3 regions of the Paenibacillus sp. JSM ZJ436 genome follow, and region 3 is predicted to be linked to each of the others. Evidence: predicted binding sites of a transcription regulator. Region 3 holds the regulator's gene; each other region holds the start of a gene.

Region 1 (10,010 bases), on a different contig from region 3:
TTTTTATATGGTATGAAGAATTTTATCGAACTGAACTGACACGGAGCTATATTAATAGTGGTTTTATCAATAAATATGTGGAAATTCAAAAATAGAAGATGGGCAATGAAATAGAGGGTTTATAAACGATATAGAAAGCGGGAATGGAGAAATCGTTTGAAAATCAGATTAGAAAGCATAAACAACGAAGTGAAGTGGGTGGAAAGCGTATTAGAATGAATGATTAATAAAGTGTGAATCAGAGTGGATTTGATTGTAGAGCAGCCCTACTGGTGTAGAAGCAAATCGAAGAGGTCATTGACGTCAGTTAACCATATATTTTCGCTTCGGACATGCGTCCCTCGGTTCGCCAACAGAAGCGCAAATCAGAAATTCATGAAAAGCCTAAAACACAAAAAAGGCGGTGGTTCATTGATTACTCTAAGAACCGAAATCATTATCAATGCGCCGATTCAGATTTGTTTTGACTATGCCAGAGATATTGAATTACATACTAAAACTGTTTGGCCGCATACAAGAGAATTAGCTGTTGACGGTGTCAGGTTTGGTCGAATTGGACTTGGGGAAACGGTCACATTTGAAGCAAATCATCTTTTAGTAAGACAAAGACTAACTTCAAGAATAATAGAATATGAAGAACCTAAGCTATTTACTGATGAAATGCAAAAAGGAATATTTAAGAGCTTAATTCATCGACATGAATTTATCGAACAAGGTGGGAAGACATTGATGATTGATATTCTAAGATTTGAAGCTCCATTTGGAATCGTTGGCAGGATGGCAGAGCAATTATTATTAAGGAGATATATGAAGAGATTTTTAGAATATAGAAATGCCAACTTAAAGAAATTAATCGAAGAGAATGTGTGAGTAATTCAAGATGTCACGAACATCCAACAAAACAAATTCACGCTACGGGGCTGCCGCCGCTTGGTCAGCGCGAGATTTCAAGGAAGCGAATCAGGTGGACAACGCTGCGCAGTCTAATCGCATCACGACCGTTCCCTTCGGTCACTGAAGCCAGTGAGGGTTCGTGAACGCAAGAACGTTATATGCAATCAGGAAAAAACTATCAAAGGGACGACCCGAATGACTTCAGGCAGCGGATTAATAAACTCATGATTCCCAACCCAAACGACAAACAACAAAGCAAATATATTCTCGTAAAAGCGGATTCTGTATAAGTTATTGTGTGCGGCATAGGAGTAGCGTATCATGTTTAGAGCGAAGACTATCTAGAATACCCATACAGGAGGCTGCAGCATGGCTAAATCAAAGGTACCCAAAAGACCTACCAGAGATGAGTTTGTACTCGAAGAACTCGGAAATCAGCTTACAGAGGCGTATAACGAGAAGTCAAAGATTGTGCTTACAGTTTGGGGCTGGGAAGAAACCGTTACAGGGACGATCGTAACGATGGACCCAAGAACAGGCAGGGTACATATTCAAACTAATGAAGGATTGGTTAAAGTTCCGTTTATGGATATCATGGAAATGAATTATCCAAGGTATTAAACAAGCAAAACCCGCTCGCTGAGCGGGTTCCAGGTATAAAGGCGAGTCATGATATGATTGCTTTCACCCTGCATATTCGCTATTACTAACGTGTGGTTTTTGTTTGATTAGGACTTGTATTCGCTATAATAGGCAGCATTTTCTCGCTTTTCTCCATCAAGGCATTGCACTGGCCGCATACCGGTTGAACTAGAAACACAAAGTTATCTCTCATCCATCCGTTGCACTCTTCATTAGTGCATGACCATATCGTTGTCATTTCCTCAGGAAGATCCACCATCGGTCTTTTCCGCGAATAGTACAAGCAGCATCCCTCTTTCTCTTTTGGAGTCATGAAGTGAGTAAAAAAAAGCCCCAAAACTAGGTTTGGGACTTTCTAACCGTGATTTACAGTTTAACAACGTTCTCGGCTTGTGGGCCGCGGTTGCCTTGTACTACATTAAATTCTACACGCTGACCTTCGTCAAGCGATTTGAAGCCGTCGCCAGTAATGGCACTGAAGTGCACAAATACGTCGTCTCCGCCTTCTACCTCGATGAAACCAAAACCTTTGTCTGCATTAAACCACTTTACTGTTCCTTGCTGCATGATTCATTACCTCCATATATTTGATTTTTACAATTCCAAAAAAAAATCACATATTGTACAAGGTTATCATCAAAATCATAACCCTCTACAATATGTGAGTTCAGGTTGAAATTCTAACTATTTAAGATTATCACAGCTGTTATTAGAATGTCAAGCTTTAGTGTGTCTCTTTATTTAGAAACGGAGAGCATGGATTTAAGTCAGACAAGGAAGGACATAATGGTAACAAAAAAGAGGTGAACAAATGCAGCATCCTATTGAACAGCAAATACTATGGGGCTACGCAGCGGTGATGGCAGCAGGTGCCGTTATTTTCGCGGTATGGTCTTTTAACCGCAAGCAGGTTCCACGCTACGAATACCTGATAGCCTTTATCATTCCAGTGTGGTCCGGGGCCGCCTATCTGTCGATGGCTATGGGACAAGGTCATATCGTCAAAGACGGCCATCTGATTTACTTTGCACGGTATCTGGATTGGATCGTCACGACGCCTCTTTTGCTGGTTGCCCTTGCGACCACCGCTATGAGCACCGTTCCCAAGGACCGAGTCATCCTGTGGGGCCTTGTCGCTGCAGATGTATTTATGATCCTTACGGGATTAATTGCAGACCTGTCCCCGCGACCGGAGCAATACGTGTGGTACAGCCTGGGCTGCGCCGCGTTTCTGATCATTATGTATGTCATATGGGTGCATTTGCGCATCATTGCCCGAAGCCAAAACCCGAGTCTATACAAGCATTTTCTCATGACTGCTTCTTATCTGACTGTTCTGTGGTTTGGGTACCCCACCCTGTGGATCATTGGGCCTTCAGGCTTCGGATGGACCTCCCAGGTTACAGATACTCTGATGTTCTGCCTGCTGCCCATCTTCTCCAAGGTGGGATTCAGCTTATTAGATCTCAGCGGTTTGAGAAGATTACACGGCAGGCCAGCCGGGAAAAAAGGGAACAGCCGCAAGCAGTCAGCAGCCGTCCGTTAAGCCTTCCTTTTCTTCCGTGCCTTGTCTTTTCAGCGATCTGTCCGAGCGAATCAAGGCCGCCCGGGGCGGCCTTATTCGTGTTACCCTCTGTAGCTTGAATGCTTTATTTGCGGAACTTGTGCACGTTAAGTGCACCGAGCAGCCCTGTTACGCTAACGGTTGCTAGAGTGCTTATTGCGGCTAATTTGCTGATTACGTAACTCTAACGGTTGTGACAGAGCTTATGTGCCTGATTAGGTGCGGTTTGGTCCCCAATAGACTCAATTAGCGTGTCTCACAACCATTAGAATGGGGGCGCTCCCGAAAAGGACTAAATAGCACCTGTGACAACCGTTAGCTTGCGGCGCACCTCGGGCGCCCCTCGATCCGCACTTCGAGGCGCCCCTTATGCGCAAGCCCTAGATGGTTTATTCTGTAGTTGCCGCCTATTTTTACAGCTAAACGCTTTCAGATAGGGTATGATAGACAGGAATACTACACCTAGTCAAACCCAAAGGAGCGATAGCCGATGCTGGCATTGAAATGCACTCAAAAGCTGCTTAAAGATATGAAAACAGCTCCGGTGGAGCTCGAGCATATCTATCCATTCTTTAGCTGGCATGCGAATCTATTACAGCTGCAAAAAAAACATATCATTTTTGTCAATGACGCAACCCGGTTGGGCTTCCTCGTTGACGGAATTCGAAGCGGGCAAGTGGCAAAGCTGAAGGAGACATTCGTCACTGGAGTCAAAGAGTATTTACAGCTAGAGGGTGTGAGAAGAGGGCTGGTAGAGCAGTATTTTCTGGAGGCTGGAGAGATCAGCATGGGGAAAACGAATGACCGAAGCGTCCTCGGAACCTTGAATGAAATGAGCTTTTATAGCCAAACTATGAGATTTGATCACACCCATGACCTCAGTGCAATGTTAAACAGCATGATCTATAAACCGATTGATTATGAAGAGCCGATTCAAGTCTTTAAAAAAGAAATAATGAACAGGTACTCATAAGCTGTCAAATATGAACTTCATCTAACATAGAACTGCGGCAATTGGAATCAGATTCATACATAATGAAAGGAGTGTTGCCTAATGGGTAAAAGCAATCCTCAATCAGATTTTCAATCAGAAGCAGAGTCCCAAAAGACATTAATACACTTGCCGGGATCCGGGCGTAATTATGTGATGGGGCCGATGCGTAGTGTGTTTCTTGCCGATGGTTCTGAAACAAATGACCGCTACTGTGTGTCTGAATGGTGGCTGGATGCTCAAAGTGATGGCCCCGGTCCGCACTGTCATGAAGAGCACGAGGAGCTGTTCTATGTGATTGAAGGTGTAATGTCTTTTTTGGTAGGAGATGAGAGTCTGGACGCACCGAAAGGAACGTTCATCCGTATTCCACCGAATGTTATGCATGATTTTATGAATAAAAGTAAGGCGCGCGCAGGGGTGCTTAATTTTTATATGCCTGGCGGTTTCGAAGAGAAGATGCCCAGCCTGGTTCAGTGGTACGAGCAGCACAACCAGCAGAACAGGGATAGCCAATGAACCTGGCAGTTGATTAGACCGCTCTATATGATGCTTGATGTTACCATCCAAGGATAGGAGAAATGATACATGGCAAATCATAAAAGTATATACGATAATGAGTCGGACATGTATGAAGACATGATTGCTCGGCAGCCGGATATGTTGGAAATCATCAGGGACATTCGGTCTGTAGAAGGGCTGGACGTGCTGGATCTCGGTGCAGGTACAGGCAGACTGGCCGCGACCATCGCGCCCCGGGCACAATCGGTGGTCTGTACCGATGTATCTTCAGCAATGCTGGAGCGGCTGGACCAGAAACTAAACAATCTGTCTATCCCCAAAAACTGGAGCACGTGCGTAGCCGATCATCGCGAGCTTCCGTTAGCTGATGCCTCTGTAGACCTGGTCGTTTCCGGGTGGAGCATCTGCTATTTGACTCACTCCGGCATTGAGGACGGTCCGAAACAGTTAGAGCGGATTCTGCAAGAGATTGAGCGAGTGTTAAAACCGCAGGGCACCGTGATAATTATTGAAACGCTGGGCACAGGCACCACCACACCTGCTCCACCCGATTTCCTGAAGTCCTATTTTTCCTTACTAGAGAAGCACTACGAATTCTCACACCGCTGGATCCGTATGGATTACAGCTATGATCACCCGCAGCAGGCTGTGGAGATGATGACTTTCTTTTTCGGAGATGAGCTCGCAGCCCGGATCAAAGAGCATCAATGGTCGACCGTTCCAGAATGTGCAGGCATTTGGTACAAGCATTATAAATAGTCTGAGATACATCTCGCAAGAGAGGATGAGAGAAATGAATTTTGTTGTCATTGTTCTAATCATTGCCTTCGCCGGAGTAATTAGCAATCAGTACTCGGGACTCCAGCAGATGAGAAAGCTGCAGAGTTCGTTAGATTCGATCAACCGGAAGCTGGACAGGATCACGAAGGAGAAGCTTCATGATAACGATTAGAAGTGCAGAGATCGAGGACATTTCACAGATTCAGCGAATTGCCCGAGAGGCTTGGCTGCATACGTATAAAGAGCTTTACTCTCCAAGCTTTATCGATCATTTCCTGCGCCATGCTTACGCTGAAGACAGTCTGAGGAGATCTCTGGAGAAGGACAAGCAGCAGGAGCTTCCTGGATTTCTGGTGGCGGAATTGGATCACCAGCTTGCCGGCTTTGCACAGCGAAGGCAGCTTCAGGAGGGAGAGCATGAAATCCTGAGAATGTATGTGCTGCCCCGGTATCATCAGCGTGGGATTGGCCGGGCATTCCTGAGACAGTATACTCATGATCTGAAGTCAGGCGTGCTGATTGCCTGGGTGGCGAAAGAGAATCGTATAGCCATCCCTTTTTATGAAAAATCCGGCTTCTATGCTGCGGAGGAGAAACATGAAATGCTCGAAGGTCAAAGCAAAACACAAGTTAAATATGTGCTTAAGCTTTGAGAAGGCTCAGCCGCACGTTCAGATTAGTATTCTAGAGTGGGTGAATCACACAAGCAAGGAGGGTGGAAGCGATGGAGCTATCCACGGTCATGCAGGAGCTGTCGTCTCTTGGCAAAGAACGTACCCGAAATATCTATTTGTCCCAAGGCGCTCGCGAGCCGCTGTTCGGGGTGGCAACAGGTGCCATGAAGCCGCTGGCCAAACAAATCAAAATCCATCAGTCCCTGGCTGACGAGCTGTACGCTACAGGTAATTACGATGCGATGTATTTCGCTGGCATCATTGCTGATCCTGCTGTCATGACAGAAGCGGATTTCGAGACCTGGATAGAAGGAGCGTATTTTTATATGCTGTCGGATTATGTTGTTGCCGTCACGCTCGCCGAATCTGAGCGGGCTCAAACGGTCGCTGACCGCTGGATCCAGAGCGGAGAAGAATTGAAAATGTCTGCAGGCTGGAGCTGTTACTGCTGGCTGATGGGCAACCGTCCTGATGATGCCTTTGACCGGCTCAAGCTGGCAGGTCTGCTTCAGCAGGCTCAGGATTTCATCCACAGCTCGCCGGAGAGAACCAAAGCGGCAATGAACAATTTCATTTATACAGCAGGAATTTCGTATGTGCCGCTGCATGCTGAGGCTGTAGAAACAGCCCGGCAGGTGGGCGTCGTAGAGGTCAAACGTGGCAATTCCAAGACGAGCCGTCTTGATGCATATCACAGCATTCAGAAGGATGTTGAAAAAGGCAGGCTGGGCTTTAAACGCAAATATGTCCGTTGTTAGCTAATGAGCTATGGAGATTTTTCAGACAGTGCCGGAGGGGATCATAGCCGGTGCTGTTTTTATTTGCTAAAAAGATGGTATAATATATAGCTGGTTAACAACCCCGACTGTGTCTTATTTTTTCAAAAAGGCTGAATAAGAGCATCAGCCCTGTACATACTGTGAACACGGACAGCGGGAAGAACGGAGGACAGCTATGGTACTTACCATCACGATTATTATTGCAGTGCTGTTTGCATTGTGGGGAGCCATTGCTCCCGACCAGCTAGCTAGCGTAGCCGATCGGGCATACGGGTTCTCGATTCAGAACTTCGGCTGGTTTTATTTGATTGCCACCTTGTTTTTTCTCGTATTTGCATTGTATCTGGCGTTCAGCCGCTTCGGCAATATCAGGCTGGGCGATGATGACGACGAACCGGAATATTCCACGTTGTCCTGGCTATCCATGCTATTTAGCGCCGGGATGGGAATCGGGCTCGTATTCTGGGGCGTGGCTGAGCCCCTGTCTCACTATCTGGCTCCGCCGGAGGGCGCGGTTGGAGGGACGGTAGAGGCCGCCCGTTTAGCAATGAGATATTCCTTTTTCCACTGGGGTCTGCATCCGTGGGCCATTTATGCAGTCATTGCGCTCGCGCTGGCTTACTTTCAGTTCCGCAAGAATTATAAGGGTCTGGTCAGCTCCACGTTCATTCCTCTTCTGGGGGAGCGTGTCGTCAACGGCTGGGTCGGCAAAGCGATCGATATTCTCGCCGTTCTGGCTACCGTGTTTGGAGTTGCGACCTCGCTGGGTCTGGGCGCACTGCAAATTAACGGCGGCCTGAATCATCTGTTCGGAGTGGCCGATTCCACGCGGAATCAGGTGATCATCATTCTGATCGTAACGGTGCTGTTCCTGATCTCTGCGAGTACAGGCCTGAACAAGGGGATCAAGATTTTGAGTAACACCAATCTGGTCATTGCCGTGCTGCTCATGCTGTTTGTATGGATCGCGGGACCGACTGCGTTTATCTTCGACACCTTCACGACGACGCTCGGAAATTATGTCCAGAATATCATTGTCATGAGCCTGAGGCTGACCCCCTTCTCGCAGGGAGCCTGGGTCGGGATGTGGACGCTCTTCTACTGGGCATGGTGGATCGCCTGGGCACCCTTTGTGGGCACCTTTATTGCCAGAGTATCCAAAGGCCGCACGATTAAGGAGTTTGTTATTTATGTGATGCTGGTGCCAAGTGCCTTCGGCTTCATCTGGTTCTCGGTGTTTGGCGGAACCGGACTGCATCAGGAATTGTTTGATCTTGGGAACGTTGCCCAAGCCGTGAAAGAAAACACGACCACTGCTTTGTTCATTACACTGGAGCATCTGCCCCTCGGTGCAGTCATTGCCTTTATCGCAACGCTGCTCATCATGACCTTCTTCATTACCTCGGCAGATTCCGCGACCTTTGTGCTTGGAATGCTGACCTCGGACGGAACCTTGAATCCGACGCTGAAGGTAAAAATGACCTGGGGCATCCTGCAGTCCTTCATTGCGATCGTGCTGCTGCTAAGCGGCGGGCTAAGCGGTCTGCAGACCGCCTCTATTGTGGCCGCGCTTCCGTTTGCGCTCGTCTTGATCGGGATGTGCTTCTCCCTCCTGCGAGCCCTGCAAATGGAGGACAAGGAGCGGAGGCGTAAAGAGAAGCGTATACAGCAGAAGCTGCGCCGGATGATGGAAGCAGAAGAGAACGGACAAGCCTAATAGAGCATCAAGAGATCATTCGATGGGAAGAAGCCTGAGCTTGCTTGGCTTATCTTCCCTGGAATGGTCTTTTTTTGTTTATCATGACAAAGTGGGTTAGTATTATTCCTATCATAGCTTCAGAGGGAGTGAACATGCATGTTCAACACACGACCCAAAAAGATAGTCTGGGCACTTCTGGCAGTGTTCCTGGTGATTGTTAGTTTAAGCTTTTATGAATACGTAACCATAAAGGTATTTCAGCCTAATGCCAAACAATTCGACCAAGCGCTATTGACCGCTGTAGATCAAGGAGATACGTTCAACATGTCCGAGCTTGTTGCATTGGAGTGGGATACACTGTATGTCTTTCCTCCATATACGTCCAAGCAGCAGATGGAGGAGCTTGTGGGCACTTCATGGACAACCTCTTCCTATCTGGGCTATTATGTTGTGGATAAGAGCTCCTTGGGACAACATCCGCTTGATGATGAATCCTTCAATAACTTGGTGCTTGTACAGAAGGGGAACGTAGTGCTGGATCGGACGTTTACCCGAAGAGAGGTGGATTTGACGCATTTATCTTCCAGAATTTCTCGAGAATATGCGCGCTTCGAGGTGCAGGACCGGGTATTGAAGCAGGCAGACATTGAATCATGATAGGACTGGCTAGATACACATCTAACATAAGGGAGTGAGATGCTTGCAAAAAATCGCGATCATTACAGGCGCCAATTCAGGTATGGGCTTGGCGTCGTCGGTAGAGCTGGCAAGGAAGGGCGTTAAAGTAATCATGGCATGCCGCAGTCTGGAGAGGGGACAATCCGCGCTGAAAGAAGCGAAGGAGCGAAGCGGATCGAATGATCTGGAGCTGATGCTGTGTGATCTGGCGGATCTGAACAGCATCCGCGCTTTTGCTGCGCAGTTCCAGGAGAAATATCACGTGCTGGATGTGCTGCTCAACAATGCTGGCGTAGTAATGACCCGCCGGAAGGAAACGGCTCAAGGATTCGAGATGGATCTTGGAGTGAACCACCTGGGGCATTTTCTGTTGACGCATTTGCTCCTGAAATCGCTGCTGGCAGCAGAGCAGGGGCGGGTGGTTACAGTAGCCTCGGGTGCATATAAGGCGGGGAACATCCGTTTTGACGATCCATTTATGACCCGAAGATATCATCCAATCAAGGCGTATGCCCAATCCAAGCTGGCGAATGTTTTATTCACCAAAGAGCTGGCCGACCGACTGCAGGGCAGCCGGGTGACCGCGAATTGCGTTCACCCCGGCGCCGTAGCGACACAGATGGGGGTCAATCGTGAAACGGGATTCGGAAAGACGGTAATGAAGCTGTTGAAGCCATTTTTTCTCACGGCAGAGCAGGGAGCAGAAACGGCAATGTATCTCTCGCTCGCTCCCGAGCTTAGAGAGGTGTCAGGCCAATATTTCTACCAGAAGAAACCTCAGCAGCTG
Region 2 (10,010 bases), on a different contig from region 3:
TGGAGCAGGGACATCCGTGGATATTCAAAAGTGAAATTGCCTCGGTAGAAGGGTCTCCGTCCGCTGGTGACGTCGTACAGGTGCTGAACCACCAGGGACGATTCCTAGGTAGCGGGTATTACAACCCGAGCTCCCAAATTACCGTACGCCTCTTGTCGTACCGGCCGCTGGAGGCTATGGACAAGGAGTTTTTCGTTTCCCGCTTTAAGGACTGTCTGAAGCATCGGGAGCGCTTCCTGAAGGGAGATCATGCGTACCGCTTGGTGTATGGAGAGGCGGATTATCTGCCGGGTCTTATTGTGGACCGTTTTGATCAGGTGCTGGTGGTACAGCTGCTCACACTCGGAATGGATCGCTGCCGGGAAGCCATTACAGAGGCACTGATCGAGGTTATGCAGCCAAAGGGTATCTATGAGCGCAGTGATGTATCCGTGCGGGAGCTGGAGGGGCTGGAGCAGCGTAAGGGCGCATTGTACGGGGAATGTCCGCGTTATGTCACCGTCCTGGAGAACGGACTTCAGATCAAGGTCGACATTGAGGAAGGTCAGAAGACGGGATATTTCTTCGATCAGCGTGAGAACCGGGCTTCGATCGCACCGCTGATGACAGGCTGGGGAGAGCGGAGCGGCATTCAGCTTCAGAGTCGAGACATAGATGGACAAGAGACGCTAGTGCCCGTAAACAGAAGTGGAAAAGAAGTGACGTTTCCGTATTGGGACGGAGCAACGGTGCTGGAGTGCTTCTCACATACCGGGAGCTTCACGCTGAATGCTTGTCAGTACGGGGCCAAGAAGGTGACCTGCCTTGATATTTCCGAGCATGCCATCCAGAGCGCCCGTGAAAATGTAGAGTTGAACGGCTTTGAGGACCGCGTGGAATTCGTCGTGGATGATGCCTTTCAATACTTGCGTAATCAGGTAAAGGGGACCGAGGAACGCCATGAGCGGGCTGCAAAAGGAAGCAAGGTGGATACTTCGAAGCCGCTGACGGCCGGGGGAGGACGAACGTGGGATGTGGTCATTCTGGACCCGCCTGCATTCGCCAAGACGCGCGGAGCGGTTAAAGGGGCCTGCCGCGGCTATAAGGATATCAATCTTCACGGGATGAAGCTGGTGAACGAGGGAGGCTATCTGGTGACGGCAAGCTGCTCCTATCATATGAAGCCGGAGCTGTTTCTGGAGACGATCCACGAAGCCGCGCAGGATGCGGGCAAGCAGCTGCGTCTGGTGGAATGGCGCGCCGCCGGCAAGGACCACCCGCAAATTCTCGGCGTGGAGGAAGGGCATTACCTGAAATTTGCCGTCTTTGAGGTTCGCAGCAAGTAGTCTCGCTGTCACGTATAATTGCTCAGCAATTTCAATGCATAGATAAGACCTGCGTTCAGGCCGGTAGGGAGCAGTCCCTTCCGGCTTTTTGGGCTTCCTTGCGATACTGTTATGCATACGGTCCCCCTAGACTTCCTATCATTTCAAAGCTGCCAGTGTTATCCAAACACATGTTCTTGATAGAGGCATGTATGCTATAATGATAGACAGTATTTTACGAGGAAAACAGACAGTATAGAATGGGAGGCTTGCCTGTGTCAGTTCGTTTTTTGATCGGCCGTTCCGGGAGCGGCAAGAGCACCCGGATGAGAGAGGAAATAGCCAGCCGCCTTGCTGAAGCTCCGCAGGGCAACCCCTTGATTCTGCTCGTGCCCGAGCAGGGCTCATTTGATGCAGAGCATGCGCTCGTGACTGCTCCGGGCGTTCGGGGCTCACTTCGGGCGCAGGTGCTCAGCTTCCGCCGCCTGGCGTATCGGGTCATGCAGGAAACCGGTGGAGCGGCGAAAGTGGTTATCGGTGAAGAGGGCAAGCGCATGCTCTTGTACAAAATTATCCAAAGGCGCAAGGATGAGCTCAACCTGTTCGGCGCCTCCGGGGAGCAGCTCGGCTTTGTCGGCAAGCTCAGCCAGCTGTATACCGAGATGAAGCGCTACTGCGTAGATGCCTCCTGTGTGCAGGAGCAGCTGGAGCAGATGGCGTCCACAAGTACCAGCCCGCCGCTGCTAAGGCGCAAGCTGGAGGATATTTTGGCGGTGTATCGGGATTTCGAGCAAGAGATGGCTCCGCTGTACAAGGACGATGAGGATACGCTGGCTGCACTTGCAGACTGTGTCCGGAAATCCTCCTATATCCGGGACGCGGACCTGTGGATTGACGGCTTTAACGGATTTACTCCCCAGGAATATATTGTACTGCGGGAGCTGATGAACCATGCCCGCTCGGTGACCATCGCTTTGACGCTGGACAAGCCTTACCCGGAAGGAATGACTCCTCATGAGCTGGATCTGTTTCATCCCACGGCGGTAACGTACAGCAAGCTGCGGGGAGCGGCGGGCGAGGCAGGGCTGGACGTGGAGCATACGGTGCTGGACGCAGAGCATCTCCCCCGCTTCAAGGACAGCCCCGCGCTGGCGCATCTGGAACGGGGCTTTGACCGCAGGCTAAAGTGGAGCGGAAGCAGCCCGCCAGAGGGCATCAAGCTCTATGCTGCGGGGAACCGCCGGGCCGAAGTGGAAGGGGCGCTCCGGGAAATGCTCCGGCTTGCACGGCAAGGTGCCCGCTATCGGGAAATGGCTGTTCTGACCCGCAATCCGGGAGATTATCAATTTCTCATCGGTCCCTTGTTCCGTGATTACGGCATTCCTTATTTCCTGGATCAGAAGCGAAATGAGCTGCATCATCCGCTCGTAGAGTTTATCCGTTCCTCGCTGGAGGTTGCGGTGCGGCGATGGCGGTACGAGGATGTATTCCGCTGCATAAAGACGGATTTGCTGCTGCCTTTGGATGGCAGCCTGTCACGCGAGGATATGGACCGGCTGGAGAATCACGTTCTGGCCAGCGGTATTCATGGCACGCGGTGGACGGACGGAAAGCCGTGGCGAGGCATGCCGAGCCTTTCGTTGGAGGATGAAGGACGGTCGCGCCGGGAGGAAGGTCTGCAGCTCATTGAGCAGTGCCGATTGGCCGTTACCGTTCCGCTGCAAGCTTTTGACAAGAGGCTGAAGCAGGGCGCCACCGCGAAGGACAAATGTACAGCGGTATTCCGCCTGCTGGAGGAGGCCATGATTCCCGAGAAGCTGGAGCTGATGAGCCGCGCCGCACTGAATGAGGGAAGGCCGGAAGCTGCCCGGGAGCACCGCCAGGTATGGAGCGCAGTGCTGGAGGTGCTGGATCAGATTGTGGAGATGATGGGGGGCGAAAGATTTAGCGCCGAGGCCTTTGCCGGCATCCTGGATACCGGTCTGTCGGAGCTGGAGCTGGCCCTCGTGCCGCCGGCTTTAGATCAAGTGCTCGTGGGCACGATGGACCGGACGCGGACCGGAGATGTCAAATATGTGTTTCTGCTGGGTGTGAACGATGGTGTGATCCCGGCGCAGTTCCAGGATGACGGTATTTTGTCCGAGCAGGAGCGGGTGACGCTGGAGGCGTCCGGGATGGAGCTTGCACCCAATATTTCACGCCGGCTGCTGGATGAGCGATTTGTTATTTACTCGGCGCTGACAACGGCCAGCCGGCAGCTGTGGATCAGCTATCCATCTGCTGATCAGGAAGGAAAGACCCTGCTGCCATCCGAGCTGATCCGGCATATCAAGGGCATGTTCCCATTAAAGGAGGCCGTGCTGCCGTTAAGACCGCATGGCGGAATGTCATCGCAGGAGCAGTCCGGCTTCGTAGCAGGAGAGATGCGATCTCTTGCCTTCCTGACCGCACGGCTGCGGGACTGGAAACACGGGGAGCCGCTCCCGCCGCTCTGGTGGGAGGTATATAACTGGTATGCGAGAAGTCCGGCCTGGCGCAGCCAGCTGGACCAGCAGCTCTCCTCGCTCTCCTATAGGAATGAGACCGCCCAGCTAGAGGCCGAAACGAGCCGCAGACTGTATGGCAGCCGTATTCGTTCAAGCGTCTCCCGCATGGAGCGGTTTGTGGCTTGTCCATTTTCCCATTTTGCTTCTCACGGCTTGAAGCTTGCCGAGCGGCAGACATACCGGCTTCAGGCACCTGATATTGGCCAGCTCTTTCATGCGGCGCTCAGCGATATGGCTTCCCGGTTTCGGGAGCAGAAGCGAAGCTGGGGCGATCTGAGTCCGGAGGAATGTCTGCGGGAAGCAGAAGCGACCGTTGACCGTCTGGCACCGAAGCTGCAGGGCGAAATCCTGCTCAGTTCCAAGCGCTACGGCTATATTTCCCGAAAGTTGAAGAGCATTGTGGGGCGGGCCTCTATCATTCTGGGCGAGCAATCCAGACGGGGGAGCTTTGAACCGGTCGGGCTGGAGCTGGATTTCGGACCGGGCAAGGACATTCCTCCGCTTCGTTTTGAGCTGCCGGGAGGCGTCGAAATGGAAATTATCGGCCGGATTGACCGTGTCGATATGGCGCGCAGTGAGAACGGACTGCTGCTGCGGGTGATTGACTATAAATCCAGCCAGAAGGACCTGAAGCTGCACGAGGTGTATTACGGCCTTTCTCTGCAGATGCTCACCTACCTCGATGTTCTTCTTACTTTTGCCGAGGATTGGCTGGGTGAGAGCGCACTGCCCGCCGGGACACTGTATTTCCACGTCCATGATCCGGTTCTGCAGTCTCCCAACGGGCTGACTGCGGATCAGGCGGCGGAGGAGCTTTTGAAGCGTTTCAAGATGAAGGGGCTGCTGCTGGCTGACCGGGAGGCGGTCTCGCTTATGGATGCAGGACTGGAGAAGGGTCACTCCTCCATCATCCCGGTCGCCGTCAAAGCCGATGGAAGCTTCTATAGCAGCGCTGCTGTCGCGGATCCAGAGCAATGGCAAAGCCTGCTGAAGACAGTCCGGCAAAATATCGTCAGCATTGGCTCAAGGATTACAGGCGGCGAAGTGAAGATTGAGCCTTACCGGATTCAGCAGGAAACGGCTTGCACGTACTGCTCTTACCGGCCGGTTTGCCAGTTTGATGAAAGCATGGAAGGCAATCAATATCAGCTGCTGAAGAAGCCGGGCAAGGATCAAATCTGGGAATGGCTGGGCCATGAGAAAGGAGCAGATGCACAGTGAATGCAGTGATGAGCAAGCCGGAAGGCAGCATGTGGAGCGATGATCAGTGGCAGGCGATTATGAGGAGCGGGAATGACATTCTGGTTGCCGCTGCAGCAGGCTCCGGCAAGACGGCAGTACTGGTCGAACGCATTATTAAAAAAGTCATCAATGAGGAGGCCGGCTTCAGCGTAGATCGTCTTCTCGTAGCAACGTTTACGAAGGCTGCTGCTGCCGAAATGCGGCAACGGATCCGCGAGGCGCTGGAGCGGGAGCTGGAGAAGGCTCCGGATCGTGAGCATCTTCGCCGCCAGCTGGCCATGCTGGGCCGGGCGTCCATTACTACGCTGCATTCCTTCTGTATGGAGGTGATCCGCCGTTATTATCAGCTCATTCCGCTGGATCCAGGCTTTCGAATTCTGAACGAGCATGAGGCGGATTTACTCCGTCAGGACGTACTGGAGGAGCTGTTTGAGGAGAAATACGGCGATGCCGAGCACGGGGGAGAGTTTCTCCGGCTGGCTGACTGGTTCAGTGGAGAGCGAAGCGATGACGCCCTTTATCAGCTTGTTCAGCGTCTGTATGATTTCTCGCGGAGTCATCCGTGGCCGGATGAGTGGCTGCGGGACACAGCTGCAGCGTTCTCCCTGAAGGACACAGCGGCGCTGGGAGCGACGCCTTGGGTGAAAAGCATCCTGGCGGATGCCAGGCTGGCCCTCGCCGGAGCGGCGAGCTTGCTGGAACAAGCCAAGGAGGCGGCATCAGCGCCCGGTGGTCCGGCAGCGTATATGAGTACGCTGGAAGATGATCTGCAGCTGGTTCATGCTTTGTCCGATGCGCTGCACAGCACTCCGTGGGAAGAGCTGTATGCAGTGTTTCAGCAGGGAGTGTTCGGGAAGCTGAAGGCGGTCAAGAAGAGCGAGGTGCTGCCGGAGCTGCAGGAGCGGGTCAAGAATCTGAGAGACCTTGTTAAAAAGATCGTGACAGAGCTCAAAACCTCCTTGTTCGGCCGCACGGCAGAGCAGTTTCTGGAGGAGCTGCATGCTTCGGCGCCAGTGATGGAGGAGCTCGTAGATACCGTCATTGCTTTTGCGGAGCGGTACAGGCACGCCAAGGCGTCCAAGAGCACGGTGGATTTCAACGATTTGGAGCATTATTGTCTGAAAATTCTCAGACACGAGGCTTCCACACCCGGGCATACTCAGCCCTCCGACGCGGCGCTGGAATATCAGAGCCAGTTCGACGAGGTGCTGCTGGATGAATATCAGGATACGAACAGCGTTCAGGAGGAAATCGTTCGACTGATTTCAAGAGAGGGGCCTGGCAACCGATTTATGGTCGGTGATGTAAAGCAGAGCATTGTGCGCCCATAAGGGGCATCGGTTTTCCCCGTTAAGCCGGGGGGTCTTTGAGGGTATGAAGGCCATGTCACCCAACTCATCCGGAAGGGAAACCGGAAGGGGAGTGCAGCATGTTGGGAAAGTCGCAAGTTGACGAGCTAACCCGTCACGACTGAGCGGCGAGACATTAAGATAGGTATGAGGATGAAAGCTATACTGCTTCAAGTCTAGTCTCAGCGGGGCCATGCTTCCCGGCAGGAATGTTAGCTGCCTGCCCCAGCGCTATGGACAGCGAAAAACCAAGCCGCTGCCCTGCACTTCGAATTCATAAATGCTATAATTCGAGGAAATACCCGAGAGCTACTCAAGCGCTGGCGCACACCTGAACAGGTGGAAAGGACGAAAGGACCATCCGGCAACTTATCAAGCTTGGACCGATGTGACTAAATGGGGATTGCCTAAGTGGGAATGCCAGAGACGGCTATATCCTGCAGAGGATGGAATATCCCATAAGGCAACGGAGCCTTCGTAGTAGTCCGCGACAGGGAAAGCCTGTTACATGGCGAAGGAAGGCAGCTTGTCGGTATAACATTTTGCGGAAAGGAGCGCAAGGCTCCATGAATTCTGGCGAAGCTTTATACCTATTGACCAAAATATCCAGTGAAAAGCCTGACTATGTATATAAACGATTGTATCGTCATTTCTATAATCCCGATTTCTATGTGCGAGCCTATGATCTCCTTCATGCGAAGGAGGACCAGGTCGCAGGCCGCGGGGGTAACGGAGCTGTCCGGCCCCGCATAGAAGACATTAACGGGATCATCGAAAGAATGAGAGATGAATCGTATCAGCCGCAGCCGGTAAATCGAGCTGGGGGTGCCAACAAGAACAGCAAACCGGAGTTTCTAGTCACCTCTGCCTATGCGGACCGGCTGATTGTGGAAATTTGCAGGCTGCTGCTGACCGCAATATATGAGCCTCTTTTTGAGGATTCCAGCCATGGCTTCAGACCGAACCGCAGCTGCCATACGGCACTGCAGGAAGCGAAGCTGCATTTCAAGGATGCACCGTGGCTCATTCAAGGGGAGATCCGGGGTTACTGCACAGACTTCTCCCGCCACAAGCTGATCTCGCTGCTGCAGGACAAAATCGACGATGCGAAGTTCATCCGGCTAATCTGGAAGCTATTGAGAGCCGGGTACCTGGAGGATTGGAAGCATGGCAGGACCTATAGCGGTACCCCGCTGGGCGGTGCGCTCAGCTCCGTGCTTGCCAATATTTATTGGCATCCGTTTGACCAATGGATCAGCTCCAATCCAAGCCCGGGTCCGGGCCGCATCCACTGCATCCGGTACGGGGATACCTTCGTCACTGCTGTGTGGGGCAGCAAGGAGTCTTGCACAGCGCTTGCAGCAGAGATGAAGGCGTTCATCTCCCGCGAGCTGAAGCTTCCAGGCGGAGTAACGCAGGTGGCTCATGCCTCTGTCGGTGTTTGTTTTTTAGGGCATATTCTAAGGCTGAAGAATGGCTGGAACTCTCAAACAGGCTTCAAAAATGCATACAGCACAGACCGTGGAACCATAGAGCTTTATATGCCGCAGGATACAGTCCGGCGCTTTATCTCCAAACACAAGCTGGTAAAGAATATAGACGATAAATCCTGGAGGATGCTTCATGCTCCAGCACTTCTTCATCGTCCGGACGCTCAGATTGTGGCATGGTACAATGTGCGATTGCGCGGGCTGTACCATTTTTACCAAATGGCGGTCAACGTGAGCACGTACCTGCAGCAGCTGAGCTATGTAATGGAGTATAGCTGCTTGGCGACATTGGCTCATAAATATCAGTCCAGCACCTCCCGGGTGAAGGAGAAGCTTAAAGAAGGAAGATCCTGGGGGGTCCCGGTTCAGAGCAGGAATGGGGAGAGAAGAGTCTTGTATTTTCATAGGGGAGGATTTCCCCGGACTCATTCACCATATCTTGCTGCTGACCCGGATCTGGACCCCGGCTGGTCTGATGCTGCGCGTTAAACGTCACTGGATATCTGGTCAACATGACAAGTGGAGAGCCGTATACTTGGAGACAAGTACGTGCGGTTCGGAGGGGAGTTCTTTGAAACCTGTTTCCGAGATGAAATCAGGCGCGAGGGGCTTACCTACTATCGATTCCGGCTTGCAGAGCCGGGACTATTTCTGGATAAATACAAAACCTATGCTTCGGTAAACGAGGCGGATGAAGCTGAATTAAGACAGGGAGCCCGCATTGATCTGGCTCGAAATTTCCGCAGCCGGATGGAGGTTGTGGATGCAGTCAATATGCTGTTCAGGCAGATTATGAACGAATCGGTGGCGGAGATTCAATATGATTCCCGTGCCGAGCTCGTCTGTGGCGCTGCTTTTCCCGCAGTGGAAAAAGAATCAGAGTATGCCGCGTCTCCCTCCGGGATGCATACGCCTGAGCTGCTCCTGATTGACAGGGAGAATGCGGACTCTTCGGGCTCCTCTATGGGATTAGAGGATGCTGCGGGGAGTGATGCCGGTGAAGGCATGCCTGCGGAAGAAAGTGAGCGTCAGGAGATGGAAAACGCGCAGCTGGAAGCGCGAGCCATCGCTGTGCGCATCCGGGAGATGATGGGAGACACCGGAAAGCCGCTGCTAGTATTTGACAAAGTGAAAAAAGCGATGAGACCTGTAGAGTACGGGGATATCGTCATTCTGCTCCGTTCTGCAAGCGTGTGGGCGCCGCTCATGATGGAGGAGCTGGTTCAGGAGGGCATCCCGGCTTCAGGAGAGCAGAATCGGGGGTATTTTCAGGCCGTCGAGGTCGAAATTATGCTGTCGCTGCTGCGGGTGATCGACAATCCCCGGCAGGATATACCGCTGGCTTCGGTGCTTCGCTCACCCATCGTAGGCTTGACAGAGGAAGAGCTGGCCCAGGTGCGACTCTTTGCAGCCGGCTCTTATTATGATGCGTTGAGCGCAGCCTTAGAGCAGGCGACGATGGAGGCAGCGCCGGGAGGCACAGCAGGGCTTGCGGCAGGGCGCTGGAATCTTGGGCTGGAGCTGTCCGGTACGGCTGAAGCGGCGGCTGGCCAGAGCTTGTCCGGTGCGCAGCCGGCGGAAGGCGTGAAGCCAGGTCCGGGACAACCGGCACCGCAGCCGGAGCTGTCGGGCGGACTCGCTGCCAAGCTGATCTCTTTCCGGGATCGGCTGGAAAGCTGGAGGCTGGATGCGCGGCATGGCAGCTTGAGTGATTTAATCTGGAGAATTTACAGTGAAACCGGGTATCTTGACTGGCTGGGAGGACTCCCGGGAGGAAGCCAGCGCCAGAGTAACCTGACGGCGCTCTATGACCGGGCGGTGCAGTATGAGCAGGATACCTCCTCCAGAGGGCTGTTCCGCTTTCTGACCTTTATTTCCCGGATGCGCGATAACGGCGGAGATTTAGGGGCTGGCAGCAAGGATGAAGGCCAGGGTAACGCAGTTCGATTCATGACCATTCATAAAAGCAAAGGGCTGGAGTTTCCGGTCGTTTTCGTGGCCGGGCTATCCAAGAACTTTAATCAGCAGGATTTGAATGCCGCCTTTCTGATGCACAAGGAGCTGGGCTTCGGGCCGAAG
Region 3 (10,010 bases):
AGAGATGGGCTTCACTTCGATGAATGTTGGCCCAGAGCCGGAATTCTTCCTCTTCAAGACAGACGAGAAGGGTAACCCGACTATGGAGCTGAATGACCAAGGCGGATACTTTGACCTTGCTCCTACCGATCTGGGTGAGAACTGCCGCCGTGATATCGTACTGACACTGGAAGAGATGGGCTTCGAAATTGAAGCTTCTCACCATGAAGTGGCTCCAGGACAGCACGAAATCGACTTTAAATATGCGGACGCGGTTAAAGCCGCTGACCAGATCCAGACGTTCAAGCTGGTAGTTAAGACGATTGCTCGTCAGCACGGATTGATCGCAACCTTCATGCCGAAGCCGTTGTTCGGTGTGAACGGTTCCGGGATGCACTGTAACCAATCCCTCTTTAATGGCAAAGAGAACGCATTTGTCGATGAGAGTGATGAGCTTGGGCTGAGCGCTACGGCACGTCATTTCATGGCAGGAATTATGAAGCATGCCCGTGCATTTGCAGCCATTACAAACCCTACAGTGAACTCTTACAAGCGTCTGGTTCCTGGCTACGAAGCTCCATGCTATGTAGCATGGTCTGCGAGTAACCGGAGCCCGATGATCCGTATTCCGGCATCCCGCGGACTGAGCACGCGTGTTGAGGCTCGTAATCCGGATCCGGCAGCGAATCCTTACCTGGCTCTGGCTGTAATGCTGAAGGCTGGTCTGGACGGCATTAAGCGTAAGCTTCCTTTGGCAGCGCCTATCGACCGTAACATCTATGTGATGACGGAAGAAGAGCGTATCGAAGAAGGAATCCCAAGCTTGCCTTCTAACCTGAAGGAAGCGCTGAACGAATTGATTCGCAATGAAACGATCTGCGAAGCATTGGGTGAGCACGCCCTGTCCCATTTCTACGAACTGAAAGAAATCGAGTGGGATATGTACCGCACACAGGTTCACGGTTGGGAACGCGATCAATACATGACCATGTACTAAAAGAGGAATCCCTTGCGCCGTATGGCGTGAGGGGTTTTTGTTTTGGGGGGCAAAAACAAAAAAAGATAACCCTGTACAAAGTACAGAGGTCATCTTCTCTTAATTAGATGGTGAATATTCCTAATGAATATCTCTAAAAATGCCTACTACTTTACCTAAAATCGATACATGATTCAAGCGAAGCGGCTCGTACGCCGAGTTCTCTGGCTGAAGACGGATATGATCCTTTTCCTTATAGAAGGTCTTGACTGTAGCTTCGTCCTCTTCGGTCATGGCGACGACAATATCTCCATTGTCCGCGGTCTGCTGCTGTCTCACGATCACGTAATCTCCATTGATAATTCCAGCCTCAACCATACTGTCGCCAGCGACGGAAAGCATGAAAATCTTGTCATCGCCAACAAAATGCTGAGGCAGCGGGAAGTAATCTTCGATATTCTCCGTAGCGGTGATCGGAACGCCGGCGGTAACCTTACCGACTACAGGCACTCTGGAAATCGTATGCGTGAAAAGATTGCTGCTCTCTGACTCTTCCTGGCCCAGCAGTTCAATCGCTCTAGGCTTAGTAGGGTCTCGGCGAATCAGGCCCTTCTTCTCCAGACGGTCTAAATGACCATGTACCGTAGAACTGGAGGCTAGTCCGACGGCTTCGCCAATCTCACGAACTGAAGGCGGATACCCTTTACTGCGTACTTCTGTACGGATAAATTCCAATATGGCCAATTGGCGGCTGGATATCTTCGACATTCCTTATCAACCCCATTTATGTAACGTTTGGTAAAAGTATAACATAGAACTACCGTTCGTACAAACGTTAGTTCTAAATAATTTTTCTCGGAACAATTGTTCGCAAAAACGCTTGAAACAAACAAGTGTTCTTGTTATAGTAGATTCAAACAGAACATTTGTTTGGGAGATGATCGACATGCTGAAATATAGTACTTATCGGAGTATTTATGACCACCCGGCGCAGCCGCAAGCCAGGGCACAGGGAAGGAAGTCCTTATCTCAAGCTTTGAATTACATAATGTCTTTAAACCGCAACAAGCTGTTAGGTATTCTGTTCGTGTTCTTTCTGGGCTTTAGCAGCGCATTGACTGTATTTGCAAAGGGTGAAGAGGAACCTGCAGAGGTGCGGGAGATCGTTGTGCAGTCAGGTGACACCTTATGGAGCATTGCAGCTAGTCACAAGCCGGATTCCATGGACATCCGTGACTATATTCATACCATTGCGAAGTTTAACGGACTGAATAGCCATGATATTAAATTCGGAGAGGTTCTGAGCTTACCCCTCTACTAAACTGTCATAGGGAATAGGCTTATCGTATACTCATTCTCCTTGATCTGCATTATTTAAAATGACGTATCTGTTTCTTCATAGATAATGATATAATATATCTGACTCTTTCATAATAAAGAGCTTGGTCAAGGCCGCTTTCTTGACAAGCTCTTTTTCTCATGTCACAGTTAGGAATGAACATATAAGTGGAGGTATTCAGATGGACATTGATGCATTGGTGGAGCGTATTAACGTTCTCGCGAGAAAGAATAAGACGGAGGGGTTAACGGAGCAGGAGCAGCAGGAGCGTGCTGAGCTTCGTGAAATCTATCTCAATAATATAAGAAGAAATTTCCGGCAGCAGCTTGATTCCATTGAATTTGTTGATGAAGAGCCCGGTAAAGGGAAAGGCTTAAAGCATTAAGTCTGCTTTTTAAATAAACATGAATAAAGGGGTAAGGACATGTCTCGTTCATGGGAAAGAAAAGTAAGCAAGAACCTGGCCCAGGTCAATAAACAGCGTAAGAAGCAGGGCCAGACCTCTATTGGCGGTAACGGTACAGCGGCAGATGGACACATTTTTAAGGGTCGTAAATATGTACTGCCGATTGTGCTTCTGGCCCTGGCAGGTCTGTACGCTTTGTTGGGCAGAGCTACAGCGAGCGCGGCTGGAGCAAGCGACGTTCTGAACTGGGTAGGAGTTAGTCTGTATGTGCTGCTAGCGATCATGATTTTTTTGAGAAAGCCGTTCTTGAAGGTTGGCCGAAATACGCTGTCAACGTTCAAATTCAATCGCGAACGGAAGCTATCACCTTCCGAAATTAGCAAGATTCGGCTTTTGAACGGCTCTGTCGTTATTGAAACGTCAGCAAAGGGCGGCAATTGGGTGTTTTCCCGTCTGATTAACCGATATGACACGGATGCTATGGGGAAAAGGCTGGAGGAATTCGCCAGCATGCACCAAATTGCGGTGGAGCGCGAGTAACCGACAAATTACAGAAGATTGAAGGGGAGAGGGACATGTCTAATGCTGCTGTGTTGTTTGATTTGGATGATACCCTGCTATGGGATGAGCGAAGTGTAGAAGAGGCCTTTACAGCTACCTGCAAAGCGGCTGCCGACGCTGTCTCCATTAATGCCGGGGAGCTGCTTGCAGCTGTTCGTGAAGAAGCTCGTAAGCTTTATGAAACCTATGATACATTTGCTTTTACTCAAATGATCGGCATTAATCCTTACGAAGGCTTGTGGGCGAACTTCACGGCAGGGGAACAGCCAGAGTTTCGCCGGCTGCAGGAGCTGGCGCCAGGCTACCGCAAATCGTCCTGGGACAAGGCACTGAACAGGCTCGGAGTGCAGGATGAGGAGCTGGCCGCTGCACTGGCGGAACAGTTCGCCGCGGAACGAAGAAAGCGCCCTTACGTGTACGCAGAAACGTTTGAAGTGTTGAAGTCGCTGCAAGGTAAGGTCAAGCTGCTGCTGCTGACGAACGGCAGTCCGGATTTGCAGCAAGAGAAGCTGGATGGAGTGCCTGATCTGGCTCCGTACTTTGATCACATTGTGATCTCAGGCAGCTTCGGTAAGGGTAAACCTGATCCTTCCATTTTCCTGCATGCGCTCAGCATGCTGGAGGTCGATCCACAGCGGGCTGTAATGGTAGGGGATAAGCTGACAACTGACATTAAGGGCGGTAATGCGGCCGGACTGACAACCGTCTGGATTAATCGAACCGACCGTCCTAAAGATCCTGCAATCCTTCCGAATTACGAAATTCAGGATCTGAAGGAGCTGCATCCCATCTTAAATAAGCTGCAGCTTACATAAACAATCCTTATATGCTGCGCTATTGAAGTCCCGAATATGATTCGGGGCTTTTTAGCGTTCCCTTTTTACTTCGTACCTCTAAAGCTGTGTTTCACATTCTCTCATTCAGGTAATTATACAGGTAGACCATGATGACCATGAGATCTAAACCTAGAGAGGAGAATTCACGATGAAGACAGCAGTGTTTGGAGCAAACGGACAAATTGGAAGAATCTTCACAGACCTCTGGATTCGAGAGCAGCATGGTGAGGTAAGAGCTTTGATACGAAGCAGTGATCAGGCAGGGTATTTTGAAGAACTCGGTGCAGATCCTGTGCTGCTTAATCTGAAGGATGATGTCAACACACTGGCGAAGGCGCTTGAAGGCTGTGAAGCAGTTGTTTTTGCTGCAGGCTCTGGAGGGGATACCGGGGCAGATATGACGCTGCTAATCGACCTCGACGGGGCGGTGAAAGCTTCCGAGGCAGCCTTGAAAGCAGGCATTGACCGGTTTGTGCTAGTGAGTGCTATGGGTGCAGGTGAACGGGAGCGCTGGAGCGACAGCATCAAGCCATATTATGTGGCCAAGCACTATGCCGATCAGGCCGTTGAATCCAGCGGACTTTCTTATACGATATTGCGTCCGGGTGCGCTGACCAATGACGAGGGCAGCGGAAACATTGAAGCGGGGCCGAGTCTTGAGCCTGGAAGCATTCCAAGAGCAGATGTTGCTGCTGCCATTGTGACTGCATTATTAGAGCCTAACACACAGGGCAAATCGTTTGAGCTGATTGAGGGCAGTACACCAATATCAGAAGCTTTATCAAAGCTCTGATTGAATACAGCAAATGAAGAATGCCTGGAGACACTATCCTCAATTGAAGGTGGTCTCCAGGTCTTTTTATAACTCCGGCGGGTTGAATCGTCACATAATTGTAAGTCTCCTGCAATGCACCGAAGGAGAGGAATCATGTATAATGACCTTACGGATGTAGAACCGATACTAAAGCAGGTGAATTGAATGAAGAGCACTGGCACGAAGCTGTCTTTGAAGAGAAATGCTGCTCTATGGTCCGCGCTCCTGCTCGCCGCGATTGCACTCGCTGGCTGCAGTGGGGAGTCCGTCAAAGGGAGTGGCGGGGAATGGGTGCTAGAGGATCCGATCCTCGTTGAATTATCTTTGAGCAAAGAGGTGGCCGCTGCCGGTGAGGCTGTGTCCATGATCGCGAAGGTCACTCAATCGGGCGAACCGGTGGATGATGCGGATACCGTAGAATTCGAAATTACGCAGGAGGGCGGAGGCATGCAGGTAAAGGTCCCGGCACAGCACTCCGGCAACGGAAATTATGAACTTCAGAAGAGGTTTACGGATACGGGTACATACCGAATTATCTCTCACGTTACCGCGAGGGGAATGCATTCGATGCCTGTCAAGGAACTACAGGTTACCCCATAGCGCACATGCTGGTCACCGCCATACTATGAATATTGTACAATGCAAAAGCAGCAAGACCTCTGAGGCCTTGCTGCTTTTGCTGGTTCCTGATCGTTTTTAGAGGCCTGGGTTAGGCACGGGTGTCGCGATCCAGCCATTGGCTTCAATGAACAAACGGACGGCTACAATTTGCTTGTTATCCATTAATGTAAAGAAGTGCGGCGTATTCTCAGGTACGGAAATAACGTCCCCCGGCTCCAATTCCACATTAAAATAACCTACATCCTCTGCACCTTTAATAATGAAAATGCCTTTACCGCCAACAATAGCGCGGATTTCATCTTCAGTATGAGTGTGAACCTCTTCAAATTTTTGCAGAAGCTCTTCCAGGTTAGGGGTAGATTCAGACAGGGTGATGACGTCCCAGATTTTATAGCCGCGGCGGGCAGCCAGATCCCGAATTTCTTCATCAAAAATATCAAGAATTCGTTTCTTGTCATCATCAGAGAGTGAAAACTGCTCCTGCAGCTCCTTTGGAAGCTTATCCATATTCCAATGCTCGTATACGACCTCTTGCGAGTTTAGGAATTGACGAACATTTTCCTCGCCGGAGATTCTTTCGTTCGTGTTGCGAATTACAATTTCAGCCATGATTATATCCCTCTTTCTCCACTTGGAATAATAAGTATTATAAGGATTTACAAGCAGCTTGTCATCCCTTAACCTGTATTTTATATGATTGCGCCGCATAATTCACGTTATAATCATTCTTTCCTAATGAATTTAATTCTGTTACACTAAGATTTAACGTTTTACGGGGAGGGGTAGCTTTGAGTAAGCCAAGTTTACAAGATATGCTAAAAGAACGAATATTAATCCTCGATGGTGCAATGGGCACCATGATTCAGCAGGAGGACCTCTCTCCAGAGGATTTTGGTGGAGAAGAACTGGATGGCTGTAACGAAATGCTGGTGCTTGAGCGGCCGGACGTGATTCAATATATACATGAAAAATACCTCGAGGCGGGTGCAGATCTAATCGAGACCAATACCTTTGGCGCGACATCCGTGGTATTGGCCGAATACGATATCCCGCATTTAGCCAAAGAAATCAATTTGGAGGCTGCTCGCTTAGCGCGTGCTGCTGTAGATAAATATTCGACACCAGAGCGCCCGCGCTACGTGATCGGGGCCCTAGGACCCACGACGAAGACGCTGTCGGTGACCGGAGGCGTGACGTTTGCTGAGCTGATTGAGAGCTACGAAGAGCAGGTTGTTGCTCTCATTGAGGGCGGGGTTGACGCGCTGCTGCTGGAAACATCGCAGGATACGCTGAATGTTAAGGCGGGTACGATTGGCATTCGTCAGGCTTTTGAGTCATGTGGCGTCCAGCTGCCAATTATGATATCAGGTACGATTGAGCCAATGGGAACCACACTCGCCGGTCAGAATATTGAGGCCTTCTGCATTTCATTAGAGCATATACAGCCGATTTCTATCGGGCTCAACTGTGCTACGGGTCCGGAGTTTATGAGAGACCACATTCGTTCGTTGTCAGATATGTCGAGTGCGGCGATTAGCTGCTATCCAAACGCAGGACTTCCAGATGAGAATGGTCACTATCATGAGTCTCCGGAATCCTTGGCGCAAAAAATGGGTGCTTTTGCCGAAAAAGGCTGGCTGAACATTGCCGGAGGGTGCTGCGGAACGACACCGGAGCATATCCGGGCATTAAGTGAGGTAATGAGCCGTTATGCACCGCGCCCGCTTTCAGGCAGCCATCTGCCCGCGCTTTCCGGAATTGATCCCGTCTACATTGAACAGGATAACCGTCCATATATGGTCGGCGAGCGGACGAATGTGCTCGGCTCCCGGAAGTTCAAGCGCCTTATTGTAGAAGGCAAGTATGAAGAGGCCTCGGAAATAGCCAGGGCGCAGGTCAAGAACGGTGCACATATTATTGATGTCTGCGTTCAGGATCCCGATCGGGAGGAGAAGGCCGATATGATCGCGTTCCTGGAACTTGTCGTCAAAAAGGTCAAGGTGCCCTTGATGATTGACACAACCGATCCGGAAGTGATTGATCTGGCCTTGAGCTACTCCCAGGGGAAAGCGATTATTAACTCCATTAACCTTGAGGATGGCGAAGAAAAGTTTGAGCATGTAACTCCATTGATTCATAAGTACGGTGCTGCGGTGGTCGTGGGTACCATTGACGAGAGCGGTCAGGCCATAAACCGGGAGGATAAATTAAACGTTGCAAAGCGCTCCTATGAGCTCTTGGTTCATAAATACGGAATCAAGCCGGAGGATATTATTTTTGACACGCTGGTGTTCCCGGTAGGTACCGGGGATGAGCAGTATATTGGCTCGGCCAAAGAAACGATTGAAGGAATTCGTCTCATTAAAGAGGCAATGCCGGAGTGCCATACGATTCTGGGGATTAGTAATGTCTCGTTTGGCTTGCCGGAGGCGGGCAGAGAGGTGCTGAACTCGGTATTCTTATATGAATGCACGAAGGCGGGCCTGGATTATGCCATCGTCAATACCGAGAAGCTGGAGCGTTATGCTTCTATCTCCGATGAGGAGAAGCGCCTTGCGGAGGATCTGATCTACCGGACCAATGATGATACCCTTTCCGCTTTTGTAGCCGCATTCCGGAATAAGAAGGTTGAGAAGAAGGAAAAGATCTCGAACCTTTCTCTAGAAGAGCGTCTAGCATCTTACGTGGTTGAAGGCTCCAAGGAAGGCTTGATCCCGGATCTGGATGAAGCCCTCAAAAAAAGCTCACCGCTGCAAATTATTAATGGTCCCCTGATGGAAGGGATGTCCGAGGTTGGAAGACTGTTTAATAATAACGAGCTGATCGTTGCCGAGGTGCTGCAGAGTGCGGAAGTCATGAAGGCTTCTGTAGCTTATCTGGAGCCATTTATGGAGAAGAACGAATCGTCAGTTAAGGGTAAAATCATGCTCGCCACAGTCAAAGGTGATGTGCATGATATTGGAAAAAATCTGGTAGAAATCATCCTCGCGAACAATGGTTACCATATTGTTAACTTGGGTATAAAAGTACCACCGGAGCAGATCATTGAAGCGTATCGCAGAGAACAGCCCGATGCAATCGGGTTATCCGGTCTGCTGGTAAAGTCGGCCCAACAGATGGTTCTGACGGCACAGGATTTAAAAACGGCGGGCATCAGCGTTCCGATCATGGTGGGCGGAGCAGCGTTAACACGCAAATTTACCCGGACGCGGATTCGTCCCGAGTATGAAGGTATGGTGTTATATGCCAAGGATGCGATGGACGGCCTTGATCTTGCCAACAAGCTGAGTGATCCGGTTAACCGCTCCAGCCTGCAGCTGCAGCTTGAACAGGAGCGCGAGGAGGATGCACAGGTTCAAACTGTCGTTAAGGTAATGCCAGAGCCGGTGCGGATTAAGCGTTCTGAAGTTTCTACGGAAGCGCCGGTATACATGCCGCCGGATTTGGATCGTCATATTATTCGTAACTACCCGATTTCTCACATTCTTCCTTATGTAAACATGCAGATGCTGTTAGGTCATCACCTCGGCCTGCGGGGATCGGTAGAGCAGCTCTTGGCAGCACAGGATCCCAAAGCAGTTTCATTGAAGGAGACGGTAGACAGCATTTTTGACGAAGCGATTCGCAACGGGATTATTCAAGCACACGCTATGTACCGCTTCTTCCCGGCGCAGTCGGAGGGCAATGATATCCTCATCTATGATCCAGCGGACTCCAAAACGCTGCTTCATCGTTTTAGCTTCCCAAGGCAGCAGGTTGAGCCTTATCTGTGTTTGTCTGACTTCTTGAAGTCTACAGACAGCGGAATTATGGATTATGTCGGCTTTCTCGTCGTTACGTCCGGGCATGGGGTTAACAAGCTCTCTACGGAGTGGAAGGACAAAGGCGATTATTTGAGATCTCACGCGCTCCAGGCAGTTGCTCTGGAAACCGCTGAGGGACTGGCGGAGCGTGTCCATCATATGATGCGGGATTCCTGGGGCTTCCCGGATCCGGAGGATATGACCATGAAGCGTCGACTGGGTGCTCGTTATCAAGGTATTCGCGTCTCCTTTGGATATCCGGCATGTCCGGATCTGGAGGATCAGGGACCGCTGTTCCAGCTGTTGAAGCCGGAAGACATCGGGGTGGAATTGACGGAAGGCTTTATGATGGAGCCGGAAGCCTCGGTATCGGCCATGGTGTTTAGTCATCCTGAGGCTAAATATTTTAATGTGGATAAAGCTTAACATCATATGCGGTGTACAGCCGCTGGAAATCCTCCGAGTATTCGGAGGATTTCTACGGTTTACATCCCTGCATAACGTGAAGGGAGAAACGACATGGAGCTCTATTTTCTAGGGACGAACGCAGGGGTTCCTTCCTTGCAGCGTAACGTCACCTCAGTTGCCTTAAGGCTGCTGGAAGAGCGCGGGACCATCTGGTTGTTTGATTGCGGCGAAGGAACGCAGCATCAGATTCTCCGCTCTCCGCTGAAG

Evidence for each region. Region 3 encodes LexA, which represses DNA repair genes until DNA is damaged. Its sites were predicted from a motif close to CGAACATATGTTCG; they were not measured.
Region 1: ACH6EH_RS18155 (YolD-like family protein) is a predicted target of LexA. The motif match lies at 1,151-1,164, and genes of this name have one in related genera.
Region 2: addB (helicase-exonuclease AddAB subunit AddB) is a predicted target of LexA. The motif match lies at 1,489-1,502, and genes of this name have one in related genera.

Annotation. Positions count from the first base shown of each region.
Region 1 is NZ_JBISEO010000020.1:48,915-58,924, reverse strand. It holds gene ACH6EH_RS18170 (hypothetical protein) at 1-39, shown strand, start outside; gene ACH6EH_RS18165 (SRPBCC family protein) at 376-870, shown strand; gene ACH6EH_RS18160 (hypothetical protein) at 881-1,018, shown strand; gene ACH6EH_RS18155 (YolD-like family protein) at 1,264-1,515, shown strand; gene ACH6EH_RS18150 (cold-shock protein) at 1,601-1,849, opposite strand; gene ACH6EH_RS18145 (cold-shock protein) at 1,903-2,103, opposite strand; gene ACH6EH_RS18140 (bacteriorhodopsin) at 2,348-3,082, shown strand; gene ACH6EH_RS18135 (DUF6933 domain-containing protein) at 3,591-4,073, shown strand; gene ACH6EH_RS18130 (cupin domain-containing protein) at 4,155-4,610, shown strand; gene ACH6EH_RS18125 (class I SAM-dependent methyltransferase) at 4,680-5,372, shown strand; gene ACH6EH_RS18120 (hypothetical protein) at 5,407-5,565, shown strand; gene ACH6EH_RS18115 (GNAT family N-acetyltransferase) at 5,552-6,046, shown strand; gene ACH6EH_RS18110 (DNA alkylation repair protein) at 6,118-6,825, shown strand; gene ACH6EH_RS18105 (glycine betaine uptake BCCT transporter) at 7,022-8,563, shown strand; gene ACH6EH_RS18100 (hypothetical protein) at 8,702-9,202, shown strand; gene ACH6EH_RS18095 (SDR family oxidoreductase) at 9,246-10,010, shown strand, end outside.
Region 2 is NZ_JBISEO010000006.1:64,333-74,342, forward strand. It holds gene ACH6EH_RS09805 (class I SAM-dependent rRNA methyltransferase) at 1-1,325, shown strand, start outside; gene addB (helicase-exonuclease AddAB subunit AddB) at 1,580-5,071, shown strand; partial or broken gene ACH6EH_RS09815 (UvrD-helicase domain-containing protein) at 5,080-6,417, shown strand; gene ACH6EH_RS09820 (reverse transcriptase/maturase family protein) at 7,008-8,420, shown strand; partial or broken gene ACH6EH_RS09825 (3'-5' exonuclease) at 8,550-10,010, shown strand, end outside.
Region 3 is NZ_JBISEO010000001.1:246,596-256,605, forward strand. It holds gene glnA (type I glutamate--ammonia ligase) at 1-976, shown strand, start outside; gene lexA (transcriptional repressor LexA) at 1,097-1,723, opposite strand; gene ACH6EH_RS01285 (LysM peptidoglycan-binding domain-containing protein) at 1,902-2,276, shown strand; gene ACH6EH_RS01290 (DUF896 domain-containing protein) at 2,476-2,679, shown strand; gene ACH6EH_RS01295 (hypothetical protein) at 2,719-3,240, shown strand; gene ACH6EH_RS01300 (HAD family hydrolase) at 3,276-4,076, shown strand; gene ACH6EH_RS01305 (SDR family oxidoreductase) at 4,246-4,890, shown strand; gene ACH6EH_RS01310 (FixH family protein) at 5,077-5,511, shown strand; gene ACH6EH_RS01315 (cupin domain-containing protein) at 5,608-6,141, opposite strand; gene metH (methionine synthase) at 6,321-9,761, shown strand; gene rnz (ribonuclease Z) at 9,855-10,010, shown strand, end outside.